One region of the Bacillus sp. 41-22 genome, then DNA from elsewhere that is predicted to be linked to it. Evidence: a T-box and tRNA genes for the amino acid it is inferred to sense, from the RefSeq annotation. Region 1 holds a T-box; the other holds one or more tRNA genes.

The links. The T-box of region 1 lies ahead of LCF45_RS22010 (valine--tRNA ligase). A T-box ahead of a tRNA ligase gene usually reads a tRNA of that ligase, here a tRNA-Val.
Region 2: it encodes a tRNA-Val, which carries the amino acid that the T-box ahead of LCF45_RS22010 (valine--tRNA ligase) is inferred to sense. The anticodon was not compared.

The regions. Positions count from the first base shown of each region.
Region 1 is NZ_CP084035.1:4,292,304-4,299,769, reverse strand. Features, by position in the region: gene spoVID (stage VI sporulation protein D) at 1-252, shown strand, start outside; gene ysxE (spore coat protein YsxE) at 325-1,350, shown strand; T-box leader at 1,485-1,716, shown strand; gene LCF45_RS22010 (valine--tRNA ligase) at 1,755-4,400, shown strand; gene LCF45_RS22005 (bifunctional folylpolyglutamate synthase/dihydrofolate synthase) at 4,495-5,796, shown strand; gene LCF45_RS22000 (stage II sporulation protein B) at 5,961-6,923, shown strand; gene LCF45_RS21995 (Maf family protein) at 7,143-7,466, shown strand, end outside.
Region 2 is NZ_CP084035.1:1,270,086-1,277,551, forward strand. Features, by position in the region: gene LCF45_RS06445 (helix-turn-helix transcriptional regulator) at 383-592, shown strand; gene LCF45_RS06450 (permease) at 595-972, shown strand; gene LCF45_RS06455 (DUF3976 domain-containing protein) at 1,001-1,183, shown strand; gene LCF45_RS06460 (hypothetical protein) at 1,320-1,673, shown strand; gene LCF45_RS06465 (SDR family oxidoreductase) at 1,937-2,095, shown strand; gene LCF45_RS06470 (ABC transporter ATP-binding protein) at 2,128-3,027, shown strand; gene LCF45_RS06475 (ABC transporter permease) at 3,020-4,261, shown strand; tRNA gene LCF45_RS06480 (tRNA-Val) at 4,911-4,983, opposite strand; gene LCF45_RS06485 (hypothetical protein) at 5,172-5,396, opposite strand; gene LCF45_RS06490 (hypothetical protein) at 5,680-5,907, shown strand; gene LCF45_RS06495 (D-alanyl-D-alanine carboxypeptidase family protein) at 6,062-7,348, shown strand.

The sequences.
Region 1 (7,466 bases):
CCAGAGGAAGAAGCATATTCACAGCGAGATGAAAATGCACTTTATTTAACGAAATTATTTACGAAAGAACCAGAAGAAGAATTTACGAAGTTAAGAATGTACTTCGTACAAGAAGGAGATACAATTGAATCGGTTGCAGAACGTTATGAAACGACTGTACAAAGCTTATATCGTGTAAATCAATCAGAAGATATATATTTAACTACAGGGCAAATTATATATATTCCTGTTTCAAAAGCAACAGTGAAATAAGTGAGTGAGTTTTTTCACTCACCTCTTTTCTTTTCCTAGAAGCTATGTTTTGAATAAGAAAGGGTTATTCGTATGGATATTGAATTACGAAATCGCTATGAACCCATTGTGAGGCAATATAGATTGGACACTCAGCATATGGAAGAGCACGGAAGTGTAATGAAAATTTATACGAATCAAGGTCCGTATGCGTTAAAGAAAATACAAGATAGAAAATTAGAGCGGAATAATTTTTTACACCATATTCAATATTTGAAGGAGAAAGGTTTTTCGAATTATGTACCTATCTATCACACGACGGACGGGAATTATGTTTTAAGTGATGGGGCGTATAGCTATTATTTAATGCCTTGGTTAGAACGTGCGGAAGGAAATGGCGAAGATAATGATCAATACCATAAGATGTTTCAAACGCTCGGGACGTTGCATCAAAAAACGGTGAAAGAGGAGACTTATACAGAAGAAGATTTAGAAAAACATTATACAAATATATCCGACCGTTGGGAAAATGATGGTGAGATATTAGAAGAGTTTCTTGTAGAATCAGAAGCGAAGTGGTATATGTCTCCATTTGAATTACAATATTGTACGTATTATCACCACGCTATGAGAGCACGTGAGTTCGCAACGAAACAATTAAGTGAATGGCATGATGCAATGAAAGAAAAGGAAAAAACACGTACTACTTTCGTTCATGGAAATGTATCGCTTAATCACTTTTTATTTGATTATGAACGAAACGGTTATTTTATTAGTTTAGAAAAGTCTCAGTTTGCTACACCGGTACAGGATATCGTCAGCTTTTATTCAAGGTCTTTGAACACATATCCAATTGCGCGGAGCGACCGCTTTGAATGGTATCAAATGTATCAAAAAAATTTTCCATTTACGAAAGAGGAGCAGCTTCTTATGTTTGCGTATATGACGTACCCGTCGCATTTTATTCGGCAAATTCAGTCGTATACGAAAAGAAGAAAGAGTCGTAATGAAGAAAATGAGCTTCGGGGGGTAAAAATTCTGCAGCAATCGCATTGGCTCATTAGTAATACAGAATATTTCCTTTCGCAATTACAAGCTGCCCAGCAAGGGAACGGATAAAGAAGATAAGTAGGGAGAACCCTGCTTATCTTTTTTTATTAGTTCCATAAAGAGATAAAAGCCGTAGTTTCAAATTTATCTTGACGAATAAGGTTTCGTTTTTTACACTATTGTATATAATAATTAACAATCACATAAATGCATTGAAGGGGAAGAGTATAACATGAAACGTCTTCAGAGAGGGGAACCATTGGCTGGGAGGTTCTCTAGATAGTTATGTTAGAAGGTAGCCCTGGAGCATCTTTTCTGAACGGAATGATTCTTATTAGGAAAAGACGGATTTGTCCGTTATCAAATTAAGAGTATAAGCAAATTCTGAATTTGTTTGTAAATAAAGGTGGTACCGCGATGTCCCTCGTCCTTTTTTGGATGAGGGGCATTTTTTATTTTAAGGAGGGAAAATAATGTCAAACACGGAAAATAATTTACCAACTAAATATGATCATATGTCCGTTGAAGAAGGCCTTTACAAGTGGTGGCTTGAAGGCAAATATTTCGAAGCAACAGGAGATGAGAAGAAACAACCATATACAATTGTAATTCCACCTCCGAACGTAACTGGTAAGTTACACTTAGGTCACGCTTGGGATACGACGCTTCAAGATATTTTAACTCGTACAAAGCGTATGCAAGGTTACGATGTATTATGGCTTCCAGGAATGGACCATGCTGGTATCGCAACGCAAGCGAAGGTAGAAGGAAAACTTCGTGAAGAAGGTATTTCACGTTACGATCTTGGTCGTGAGAAATTCCTTGAAAAAGCTTGGGAATGGAAAGAAGAATACGCTTCTCACATTCGTCAACAATGGGGAAAAGTTGGTTTAGGACTAGACTATTCTCGTGAACGCTTCACATTAGACGAAGGTTTATCTAACGCTGTTAATAAAGTATTCGTTCAATTATATGAAAAAGACTTAATTTATCGCGGTGAGTATATCATCAACTGGGATCCAGCAACACGCACAGCTCTTTCTGATATTGAAGTAATTCATAAAGAAGTTCAAGGTGCATTCTACCATATGAACTATCCGTTAACAGACGGTTCTGGTCACATTCGCCTTGCAACTACTCGTCCAGAAACAATGCTTGGTGATACAGCGGTAGCAGTTCATCCAGAAGATGATCGCTACAAACATTTAATCGGAAAAACAGTTACACTTCCAATCGTAGGCCGAGAGATTCCGATTATTGCTGATGAATACGTAGAAAAAGACTTCGGAACAGGCGTTGTGAAAATTACACCAGCTCATGACCCGAATGACTTTGAAGTAGGTAACCGTCATGACTTACCACGTATTTTAGTAATGAACGAAGATGGAACGATGAACGAAAAAGCTGGTAAGTATAACGGTATGGATCGTTTCGAATGCCGTAAAGAGTTAGTGAAAGACTTACAAGAAGCTGGCGTATTAGTAGAAATCGAGCCTCATATGCACTCAGTAGGTCATAGTGAGCGTAGCGGTGCAGTTGTTGAGCCTTATTTATCAACACAATGGTTCGTAAAAATGGCTCCACTTGCAGAAAAAGCGGTAGAACTTCAACAAAAAGAAGAAGAAAAAGTAACGTTCGTACCAGAGCGTTTTGAAAACACATACTTACGCTGGATGGAAAACATTCATGACTGGTGTATTTCTCGTCAATTATGGTGGGGACACCGCATTCCAGCTTGGTATCATAAAGAAACTGGTGAAGTATACGTAGGTACAGAAGCGCCAGCAGATCTTGAAAACTGGAATCAAGATAATGACGTGCTTGATACATGGTTCAGTTCAGCATTATGGCCATTCTCAACACTTGGCTGGCCGAATGAAGATGCAGCAGACTTTAAAAAGTTCTATTCAACAGATGCTTTAGTAACTGGTTATGATATCATCTTCTTCTGGGTATCTCGTATGATTTTCCAAGGTTTAGAGTTTACAGGAGAGCGTCCATTTAAAGATGTATTAATTCACGGTTTAGTTCGTGATGAGCAAGGACGTAAAATGAGTAAATCTCTTGGTAACGGTATTGATCCGATGGATGTTATCGAGAAGTACGGTGCAGATGCGATGCGTTACTTCTTATCAACAGGAAGTGCACCAGGTCAAGATTTACGTTTCAGCATGGAAAAAGTAGAATCTACTTGGAACTTCATTAATAAAATTTGGAACGCATCACGTTTCGTATTAATGAACATGGATGACATGAAGTATGAAGAAATCGATTTAACTGGTGAAAAATCAGTTGCAGATAAGTGGATTTTAACTCGCTTAAACGAAACAATCGAAAGTGTAACACGTAACATGGATAAATATGAGTTCGGTGAAGCTGGTCGTTCATTATACAACTTCATTTGGGATGATTTCTGTGACTGGTACATTGAGATGGCGAAACTTCCACTATACGGTGAAGATGAAGCAGCTAAGAAAACAACTCGTTCGATTTTAGCTTACGTATTAGACCAAACAATGCGTCTATTACATCCATTCATGCCATTTGTAACAGAGAAAATTTGGCAGCATTTACCGCATGAAGGCGAGTCTATTACAGTAGCAGCATGGCCAACAGTTCGCGAAGATTTACAAGATAAAGAAGCGGCAGCAGAAATGCACCTTCTAGTTGATATCATTCGCTCTGTTCGTAACATCCGTGCGGAAGTAAATACACCAATGAGCAAAAAAGTTCAAATGCAAATTAAAGCAAAAGACGAGGTAGTACTAGCTCAGCTTACGAAAAACAGTTCTTACATTGAGCGTTTCTGTAACCCAAGTGAACTAACAATTAAGATTGATTTACAAGCGCCAGAAAAAGCGATGACTGCAATCGTATCAGGTGCAGAGTTATTCTTACCGTTAGCTGATCTTATCAATCTTGATGAAGAGAAAGCGCGTCTTGAAAAAGAACTTGAGAAGTTCGATAAAGAAGTAGAACGTGTACAGAAGAAACTTTCAAACCAAGGATTCGTAGCGAAAGCTCCTGCAGAAGTTATTGACGGAGAGCGTGCGAAAGAGCAAGATTACCTAGAAAAACGCGAAGCGGTTCGTCAACGTCTAGCGGATCTTGAGAAATAAAAATGTTTTTCAGAGACTCACTATATTGGTGAGTCTCTTTTCTTTGCGTATAATAGAATTAAGAAGTTTGTCTTTTGAAAGGGGAATAGCAAACGTGATACATACATACGAAGAAGCGATAAACTGGATTCATAGCCGATTGAAATTTGGGATAAAACCAGGGCTAGAAAGAATGCAATGGATGTTAGAAGAACTCGGAAATCCAGAGCGTCATATAAAATGTGTTCATCTTGCCGGCACAAATGGAAAAGGTTCAACTTTAACATATATGCGCTACATGTTAGAAGGCGCGAAATATAAAGTAGGAACGTTTACATCGCCTTACATAGAAACATTCAATGAACGTATTAGTGTAAACGGAATACCGATTGCAGATGAAGAGATTGCGGAACTTGTAAATATGGTAAAGCCAGTCGTTGAAAAATTAGATGAGACGGACTTAGGAGAAGCGACTGAGTTTGAAATCATTACAGTAATGGCAATTTATTATTTCGGTAAAGTTAATTTCTGTGATGTTGTTTTATTTGAAACGGGGCTTGGGGGAAGATTTGATTCTACAAATGTTATTCATCCGGTTCTCACGATTATTACGAATATCGGCCACGATCATATGCATATTTTAGGCAATACACTAGGAGAAATTGCATATGAAAAGGCAGGGATTATTAAGTCTGGTGTTCCAGTTATTACTGGTGTGAAAAATGAAGAAGCATTGCAAGTAATTCAAAAGGTTGCTAAGGAAAATCATGCAAGCTTATATGAACTTGGAAAACAGTTTACAACACTACATAAACATTCTAATAAAGATGGGGAACACTTTGATTTTGATTGTCCATTTGCCTCGTTTGAAAATGTTCGGATTTCAATGAAAGGCATTCACCAAGTAGGCAATGCAGCACTAGCGCTTATGGCAGTAATGTATTTAAAAACATATTTATCATTTTTAATTAATGAAGAGGAGATGAAAGTTGGCTTACAAGAAGCATACTGGATTGGTCGATTTGAAAAGTTACAAAGTAATCCAGATATTATAATAGATGGTGCTCATAATCCAGAAGGTATTGAAAGTCTTGTAAAAACAGTAGAGGCACATTATAAAAAGAAGAATGTAATAGTTTTATTTACTGCTCTTGGTGACAAACAGTTACATAACATGGTAGGGCAATTAGAAAAAGTTGCTGATGAAATAATATTTACGACGTTTGCCTTTGATCGTGCCATTTCTGCTGACAAGCTTGCATCGTATTCACAACAAGAGTCAAAATTAGTTTTTGAAGATTGGAAAGAGGCAATTGATACAAAGGTTGACAGGATAGGAGAACATGATGTTTTTATCATAACAGGTTCTTTGTATTTCATTTCCGAAGTTAGAAAATATATTCGCGAGAAAAACTAGATAGTCTTTGCTATCTAGTTTTTTGTTCTACAAATGAAGTCAAATGCATACATATAAGATAATAATATAGGGTTATTTGACGAATTCCTCTGACAAATATCTCGTTTTTTTGTGGAATGAATATGATATGATGCGGACAATGACAAGAGGTGAGGTGTGAGTGTATGGACAAGCAATCACGAACGATCTCGGTGAAAGTAAATGGAACAGAAGCGAAGTATGAGGAAAAAAAGAAGGATGAGTTTGACTGGATGATAGCAGAAAGTGAGAGACCGAAAAATGTAGTTCCGTTTCAAAAATCGAAATCAGTATCTATGGAAAAATATCGAAAGAAGTGGAGCAATACAATAATCGCAATCGTTGCAACTGCAATAATTATCGGTACTGCATTTGGGATGGGTATGATTCATTTATTAACTGGACAAGGGACGACAGGAGAAGGTAAGGTAACGGCTTCGAAGCAGACAGGTAATGAGGAACAAAAGGTGGGTGGAACGGCAGAACAAACACCAACACCGAAAGAGGAAAAACCAAAGGCACAGGTAGGAACGTCATTAGAACCAATGAAACTATTTTTCGTTCAAGGAGGGCTTTATTCCTCTGAAGAAAAAGGACAGGCTGCTATTGAAGAGTGGAAAAGTAATGGGGGCGTGGCTACTTTGAAACCGAGTGGTGATAAGTATGCGTTAGTTGTTGCTATTACGAGCGATGAACAGGCTGTTAATCAATTAATAGATCAGTATAAGCAAGATGGTGTTTCAGTTTTGAAAAAAAATTGGGATATTACAGATAAAGCATTGCTCAAAAATGATAAAGAAGTAGGAATGTTTTTAGCGAAAGTGCAGCCATTATATACTCATTTAGCAAAATATGTGTCCAGCGTACAAACTAGTGGAAAAAGTAATCCAAAAGATATAGAAGCGATTCAAAAAGAGTGGAAAGCTATGGAAAAGGAAGGGAAGAGTATGAAGCGTGAAGATGCAAAGAAGCTTTATACGTATACGTCAATAGCGGTGCAAACGATTAAGGAAGGGAAGAGCGATAAGGAATCTGTTGCTAAATTAAATCAAGTTATTATTGATGGTATACTTTCGTATGAAAAAATGGTTTCACAAAAAGTGAAATAATAGGATAATGAAATGACGAAGAAAGAAGTACATATACTTCTTTCTTTTCTTTTGAATTTAGAACAAAGTGCTTTCTGTATGGGCAGCATATAATCGTATTTAAAAAGAACTATTATTTTGTTTAGAGAAAATGATATTTCTAGAATTTGTGGGGAAACTATTCCTTTGATACGATTGATTTGAATTATTCTGCTTCATGTGAGAAGGGAAGGAGAAAATATGAGGAAAATTATTTTAGCTTCAGGGTCACCTAGGAGGAAGGAACTGCTTGAATTAGCAGATGTGCCATTTGAAATCGTTGTTAGTGAAGTAGAAGAGACGATTGGTGCATATTCATCACCTTCTGATATTGTTATGTCGCTTGCTTTGCAAAAAGCATCTGCTGTGGCAGAAAACCATAGTAATCACGTTGTACTAGGTGCAGATACAATTGTTACATATGATTCGCGTATTCTTGGAAAGCCGTCTAATGAGGCTGAGGCGAAAGAAATGTTACGATTATTATCGGGGAAAACACACGAAGTATACACAGGTGTTGCAATT
Region 2 (7,466 bases), 2.2 Mb from region 1:
TTAAATATCGAAAGGAAAATGAAGGATTTCTACAAAAAAAGTGGCTATACATAAAAAATGCTTCATAAACCGTTAGTTTCTATAAATATGGCGAAAAATAGCGTAAAAACAATAGCGTATTTCACCCGATAAAGAGCAGAATGAAACATTTTAAAAGGATAAAACAAATATGGAGATATTAAATTTTCATAAAAACGGAGAGGAGATATAGTAACGGCTATATACATTGTTCCATGTTTCATTTCAAAATAGACGTGCTGAATTTGAAAAAGTTTCTTCTATATAAATAGAATGAAAAATAGACGAAATGAATGTAAAGGAAACTTGACGTAAAGTTTCCTTTACATATATACTCGGTATAAGGAAGGAGGGAGAAATTTCCTTGGAAAATAAAATGGTTGAATACCGAAAAAAATTTGGACTATCTCAAGAAAAATTGGCTGAGAAACTTGGAGTTTCCAGACAAACCATCATTTCAATTGAAAAGGGAAAATATGATCCATCACTTCCGTTAGCATTTGAAATAGCAAAAACATTTCAGACAACGATAGAACATGTATTTATTTATGAAGGAAAAGAAGGGGAGGAATAGAGATGAATTATTCACAAAAGTACTTTGTAATTATGGGAATTATCTTTTTAATTATGAGTGGAACTATGATATTAGCAGGTATAATGACACATTCCGCGCCGCCAATTCCAACCTATACAGTACTTGCAATGATGATCATGTGTTTTTGCCTAAGCTACTTGCACCCGCAATTTAAAGAAAAAGATGAGCGAATGAAACTCATTCGTTATAAAGGAATGTTCTTCAGTTTTTTTGCACTAACGGCATACTATCTTCTTTTCTCTATTGGCTTAAACTTAAAAGTAATTACGCTATCTGCGGTTGAACTATTGAATATATTAATGGCACTTATGATGAGTACAGTTTTTATATCGTTTGTTGTTTTATCGAAAAGATATTAAGATGTAAAAGAGAAAGGAAGATTAACATATGCAAATGATGTATGCTTTTGGCATGGGGCTTGTATTATTTTTAGCCGTATTCTTATTTATTCGTAAAGACGTTCAAGGCGGAACGTTAACGAAACGAGGATTTTATAAAATGATCGGCTGCTTAGTTGTTATGTTTATAGCGATTATCGTAATGATCGTTCTAATTAATAAAACATTATAGAATTTAAAAACGGAACCTTACTTTATAGTAAGGTTTTTCTATTTGAAATTAATACCAAAAAATACTATAAAAACTATTTAGTGACTATATTTCCTATTAAATAATCCAATAAAATGATAGATAAGGAGAATAGTATATGAACAAAAAAACTATCTTCTTTTTATTAACATGTCTACTACTTGTAGCTAGTATTACTTATATAATATGTAACAAACGAGAACAAGTGCCACCTATGTTAGTAAGGGAGGAACAAGAATACTACGTTACGAATGAATCTGCCAAAGCAGAAGAAGTTGGGCAAAAACTTGGCGAAGTGACGAAGAAAATTGAAACAAGCAAAAATCCTACTAAAGATAGTGAATCCAACATATTAGAAGAAAAAACAGAAGTATTGGAAGTGATTTTAGAAGAAGAGGATAAAAGGCTGCCCATACTCGTAAAAGAGCCTCATAGTGAAGAATGTAGAGTAGTAAGGCCGATGTTAAAGTAAGTACTATAATAATGAAGAAACAAATTTTTAATAGAGAGTAGTGAGCGTTATGAGATGGAAAGCAGGAACTTTTGAAAAGATAGAAGCGAATGATTTATCTATTGAGCAGCTTAAATGTGCCTATAAGTTATTTTAAAGTACATAACGAAAATTTTTCCAAAGAAACACTTTATGAAAATATTAAAATATGCAAAATTGCATATTGGTTATTCTAAATCTTATGCTAACCTTATAATGAAAAATATAACATTTGTTGGTAATGAATGATTTTTGAAGGAAATAAGTTATTAAAAAAAATTCCATATAGGAAATTTGTTGAAATTTCAGATGTAACAAATGTCATTTTATTTTTAATGTCTGATAAAAGCGATGCCATTAGAGGGCAAAATATTGTGGTTGACTATGGATATACAATTGTATAAATAAATCATCTTGGGAATTAAGGGTGTGGATAATGAGTTTACTAATTAAAGATTTAACAAAGAAATTTGACGAGCATGTTGCAGTGAATAATTTGAATATCGAGATACCAAAAGGTGAAATTTTTGGATTCTTGGGCGGGAATGGAGCAGGTAAAACGACTACATTTCGAATGATACTTGGACTTTTATCGAAATCGAGCGGAACCATTTCATGGAATGGTAAACCTATAAATTATGGTGTTACAGATAAGATTGGGTATTTACCAGAAGAACGTGGTCTTTATGCGAAAATGACTGTCAAAGAACAAGTTAACTTTTTTGCAAAACTAAAGAACATGAAAAGTAAAGATGCAGAAAAAGAACTTCACTATTGGCTGGAGCGTTTTAATATAACTGAGCATCTGAACAAGAAGGTAGGAGAACTTTCTAAAGGGAATCAGCAAAAAATCCAGCTGATAACAGCGATTATACATAAGCCTGAACTCTTAATTTTAGATGAACCATTTAGTGGTTTAGACCCAGTAAATGTTGAAATGTTAAAAGACGCTGTTCTTGATATGCAAAAACAAGGGTCGTCAATTCTTTTTAGTTCACATCGTATGGAACATGTGGAAGAGTTATGCCAACACATTTGTATTATGCACAAAGGAGTACCTGTTGTTCAGGGTGACATTGCCAAAATTAAAAGTGATTTTGGTAAAAAGAACGTTGTAATCGTTGGCGATCATGACTTTGACCATTTGAAAAAAATAAAAGGTGTAGAAAGTATGAAGAAACGTAAAAATGCAGTTACTCTTAAAATTTCATATGAAGAAGTTTCACATGTTTTATTTAAAGAGATAACAAAATTAGGATATGTTAAAAAGTTTGTAGTAGAAGAGCCTACATTAAATGATATCTTTATTGCGAAAGTAGGTGCACAAAATGAGTAGTTTCTGGACAATCTTTTTACAAAACTATAAATCTAAAGTGAAATCAAAATCATATTTTGCTATTACAATAATAATTTCTATGTTAATTATAGGATTGATGAATTTTGACAAGATTTATAACTATTTTGCAGGTAACGAGGACGATCAAGTTGTTGTTGTTACAGAAAAAGAAGAATTATATACAACTATTAATCAAGTGTTTAAAAATGTCGATAGTAAGATACATGTTAAGCGTAGTACGGATAAACCAAAAGCAGAATCAGGTGTTAAAAATGGTGATTATACATATGCAATCGTTGTAGAGGAATTGGATAATAAACAACTAAAGGCTACGTATATAACTGAGACAGATGTAAATCAGCAAGATGTTAGCAAGGTTCAAACTATTTTATCTCAAATACAATCTTCTAATTTCGCTCAGCAATTGAATCTATCGCAAGATGAATTAAAGGTGTTAACAACGCCAGTAGAAATACAAACCAAAACTGTTTCAGATAAGGTTAAAGATGGAGAACATACAGAGGGTGTAGGAATTTTAATTAATACCTTTATCATGCTAAATTATGTAATGATATTAATGTATGCTGCACAATTAGCTACAGATGTTGCAACAGAAAAATCTTCTCGTGTAATGGAGTTAGTTGTTTCAAGTATTTCGCCTACAAAACATTTATATGCGAAGCTCTTCTCAACATTGTTGGCAGGTATTACACAAATAATAATTTGGGGTTTGGTCGCAACTGTAGGGTATAAAACAGCAATTAATGAATCGAAAAATGATATTTTAAATAGTATTGATTTAAATTCTGTTGCTCCTACTTTAGTGGTGTATGGGATTCTATTCTTCACATTAGGATTCTTATTATATGGCTCATTATCTTGTCTACTCGGCTCTGTTATTAGTCGTATAGAGGAATCTTCTCAAGCTGTTATGCCGCTGACATTTATGTTAATTGCTGCTTTGTATATCGCACTTTATGGAATGTCAAATCCAAGCAGCACGGTTGTTACCATTACTAGCTATATACCTTTCTTTACTCCTATTGTTATGCTCGTACGAATTGGATTCCTCAATATCCCAGTATGGGAGATTGCGCTTGCATTAGCGATTCTATTAGCAACAATATGTATGATGATTGGTTTAACGAGTCGTGTTTACCGCGGTGGCGTATTATTATATGGTAAAGGTGCATTCAGTAATATAAAAAAGGCAATCAAGTTAGGGAAAAAATAAGATTGGCCTATTCATATTTAAAAAGACTACATAGTTAATCTATGTAGTTCTTTGTTGTTACAAAATATATATAAATAAATATAAAAATTATTGTATTAGGCTATTTTTCAAAGAAAACTTTAAAAAGCTCCCAAGAAGAGAGTGAAGAATTGAGTTCTGGCGAACAACGCAGAGTGATGATTGATATAATTTATGTCTTTCTTAAGAATTGAGGAAAAGAAGTAGGGGAAAATGGTAGAAATATAATATTAGCGATTGATGAACCGGAAGTCTCACAGAATCCTACGCAATGTTTCAATCGAGATGAATACAAGTTGAAAGAAAAGGATATATTTACTGGTTTTTTAAGATATGTATAATATTACAAGTTTAGAATCGCACTTTGCTATATCACGGTGAACGATATTACAAATAGCAGTAAATCAAATAAAATAAAGCTAGCTTAGATTGGATTTTTTTGTCTAAAATATTGACTCAAATCTAATAAGAGATTTAAAATCATAAGTTTATTTTCATATGAAAAATTAATCGTTAACCAAAAGAGAGCTATTGATCAAATCTTGAACAGTATATAAAAAATTTATTCTTAAAAAAGTATATTGATTTGCTACATAAAGAAAGCCCCTTGACTATCAAGGGGTTTCTCATATGATCCCGACTGGCCTCGAACCAGCGACCTCCACCCTGTCAAGGTGGCGCTCTCCCTGCTGAGCTACGGGATCTTCAAAAATGCTTATGTAATAGCATCTTTAATCATTATGCTAAAGCAATTATATATAATTAACTGAAAATTTACAATGTTTTTGTGTAGTAATTTTTTAAAGAGGTAGTCCAATATCAAATAGGTTTTATTTCAGAGGTATACTAGTATGTATGTTTTTATATTTAATAAATAGAAGATGCTGAAGTGTTATGATTTCCGATACCAATCCAAAGGACCTTCATCGCTTAAGTCAACAAGAAAAGGGAATAAGAAGTGTAAAGGTAAGCTTATAAGTTCTGGCATAGCGTTCAATGTTTTCCTTGATAGATATTGTCTTCCGAAGCAATACGGACAATCTTTTTCAAATGTCACGAGTATCGACCATACATCTTTTACTTTCCACTTTGTTTTACAATATGTACAACGCGCCATGGAGTTCCTCCTCATTTTAAGGTGTTTTCTAATATATTCTATTTGATCGTACTAAAGTCAAGTGTAGTTGGTGTGATAGAATATAAGTTGGTTTGTTTTTTTATATGGATGTATTCCGTAATTTATGACTAAATGAATGTAGTGTGAGGGTTATATAATAAGAGATTTTCATTTTTAATATGCAAATTGGCCAATATATCCTTTTTACAATTTTCAAGAAATCATGTATAAAAGAAGTACAAGATATTTATAAATATTCAGAAGTAGAGGGAGAATTATTGTAATGGTAAGAAAAACGTTCAAGATGCGCGTATCTAGAAATAGAACGATTTCGATTAATGGCTCAATTCTTGATGTGGATGTTACACATGATGAGTTTTTACAAGAGTTTGTTGAGTGGGTCGATTCTAAAGGTTGGTCGTTTATGGGGATGACAGATGAGATTACACCTGAGGAAGCTAGTCAAAATTTAATAGACTCATTGATTGATGAGAAGGATAAGAAAGAGTAATTCCTTCTTATTTTTTGTTGTATATTTATGTTCCTAATCGTAAAAGTGTGATATAGTAAAAAAAGTGAATATTCTTCCAAATTAATACAAATTATATATAGGTTGGTAGAGGTATTTTATAGAATGTGAAAGTAAAGGGAAAAGGGAGAGTCATATGGTAAATTTTAAGAAAATTTCGGTTTTTGTTATGGTTATTTGTTTATTTTTTTTGACACCTATGACGTTATATGCTGAGACGAATATTGGAGTAAATCCGGAGCAAGTGGCACCTCCACCTGCGGAAGGGCCGAATGTTTTTAGTCAGTTTGCGACTACGATTGATGCGAAAACAGGAGATATGTTGTACGACAAAAATGCACATCATCGTGCGTTCCCTGCTAGTATGACGAAAGTGTTAACGGCGATTTTACTGATGGAGCATACGAAGCCAGAGGATCAATTTACGTTTTCACAATTAGCATTAGATCAAGAGAAGAGTAATTATCAAATTGAGTTTCACCCTGGTGAGACTATTAATAGAAATACTGCACTTATGATTTTAATGGTGCTGAGTGCGAATGATGTGTCGTATGCGATTGCGGAGCGTATTGGAGGAAGTGTTGAAAACTTCGCCAATATGATGAATGAAAGGGCGAAGCAATTAGGGGCTAAAGATAGTCATTTTGTAACGCCAAATGGATTGCATGATCCAAATCATTATACGACGCCATATGATATGGCCATGATTACGAGAGGTGTGCAAAAGTATCCTGAAATTTTACAAGCGATGAATACGAAAAGAACGACGGTTACGACATCTACGCAAACAGTTTCTATTTTTAATAAGTCTACTTATTTTGAAAATCCATATAGTATGGGTGGTAAGACAGGATTTACGAATGAAGCACGCAATACGCTCGTTTTATTAAATGAGAAGGATGGTAATCGTATTATAAATGTAGTAATGGCTTCTCAAAGACCTGAAATTTATGAAGATTTGAAGCAGATGGCGGAATATTCTTTTGGGCAATTTACGAAGCAAACTGTACTAGATAAACATAGTTGGCACCAAAAGGCAAAGTATTTAAATAAAGATGTTGATTCTGAGCTGGAAAAAAGTGCAGAGCTTATGCTAAAGAAAGATGAAGGGAAAAATATAAAAACGGCTTTTCGGGTTAATTCAGTGGATAAAGAATCTTTGTATCAAAAAGGAATTCATCGCGGTGAAGTAGTTGGTGCGGTAGATATTATAAAGAATAATCAAACGATTGCGACTATAAATGTTCTTTCAAAAGAAGATGTTACTTTTGCGATGCCTAAAAAAGATACAGTTGCACCTGAAGTAAAGGAATCGAATGTGAAAGTGATAAGTGTTGGAATAGGTGCGATTTTATTATTTGGAGCGATTTTATATGTAGTGCTGCGCCGAAATAACCAAGGGATGAAATCAGAAGAAAAATAAATTGCTAGTAGACCGTGATGAGATTTTGTCACGGTCTTTTTTGTATGCATTTCAAAAATAATTTAACTAATAATTGTAAATTTTCTTATTGCATTTCCAAATCGTTCGTTATATTATT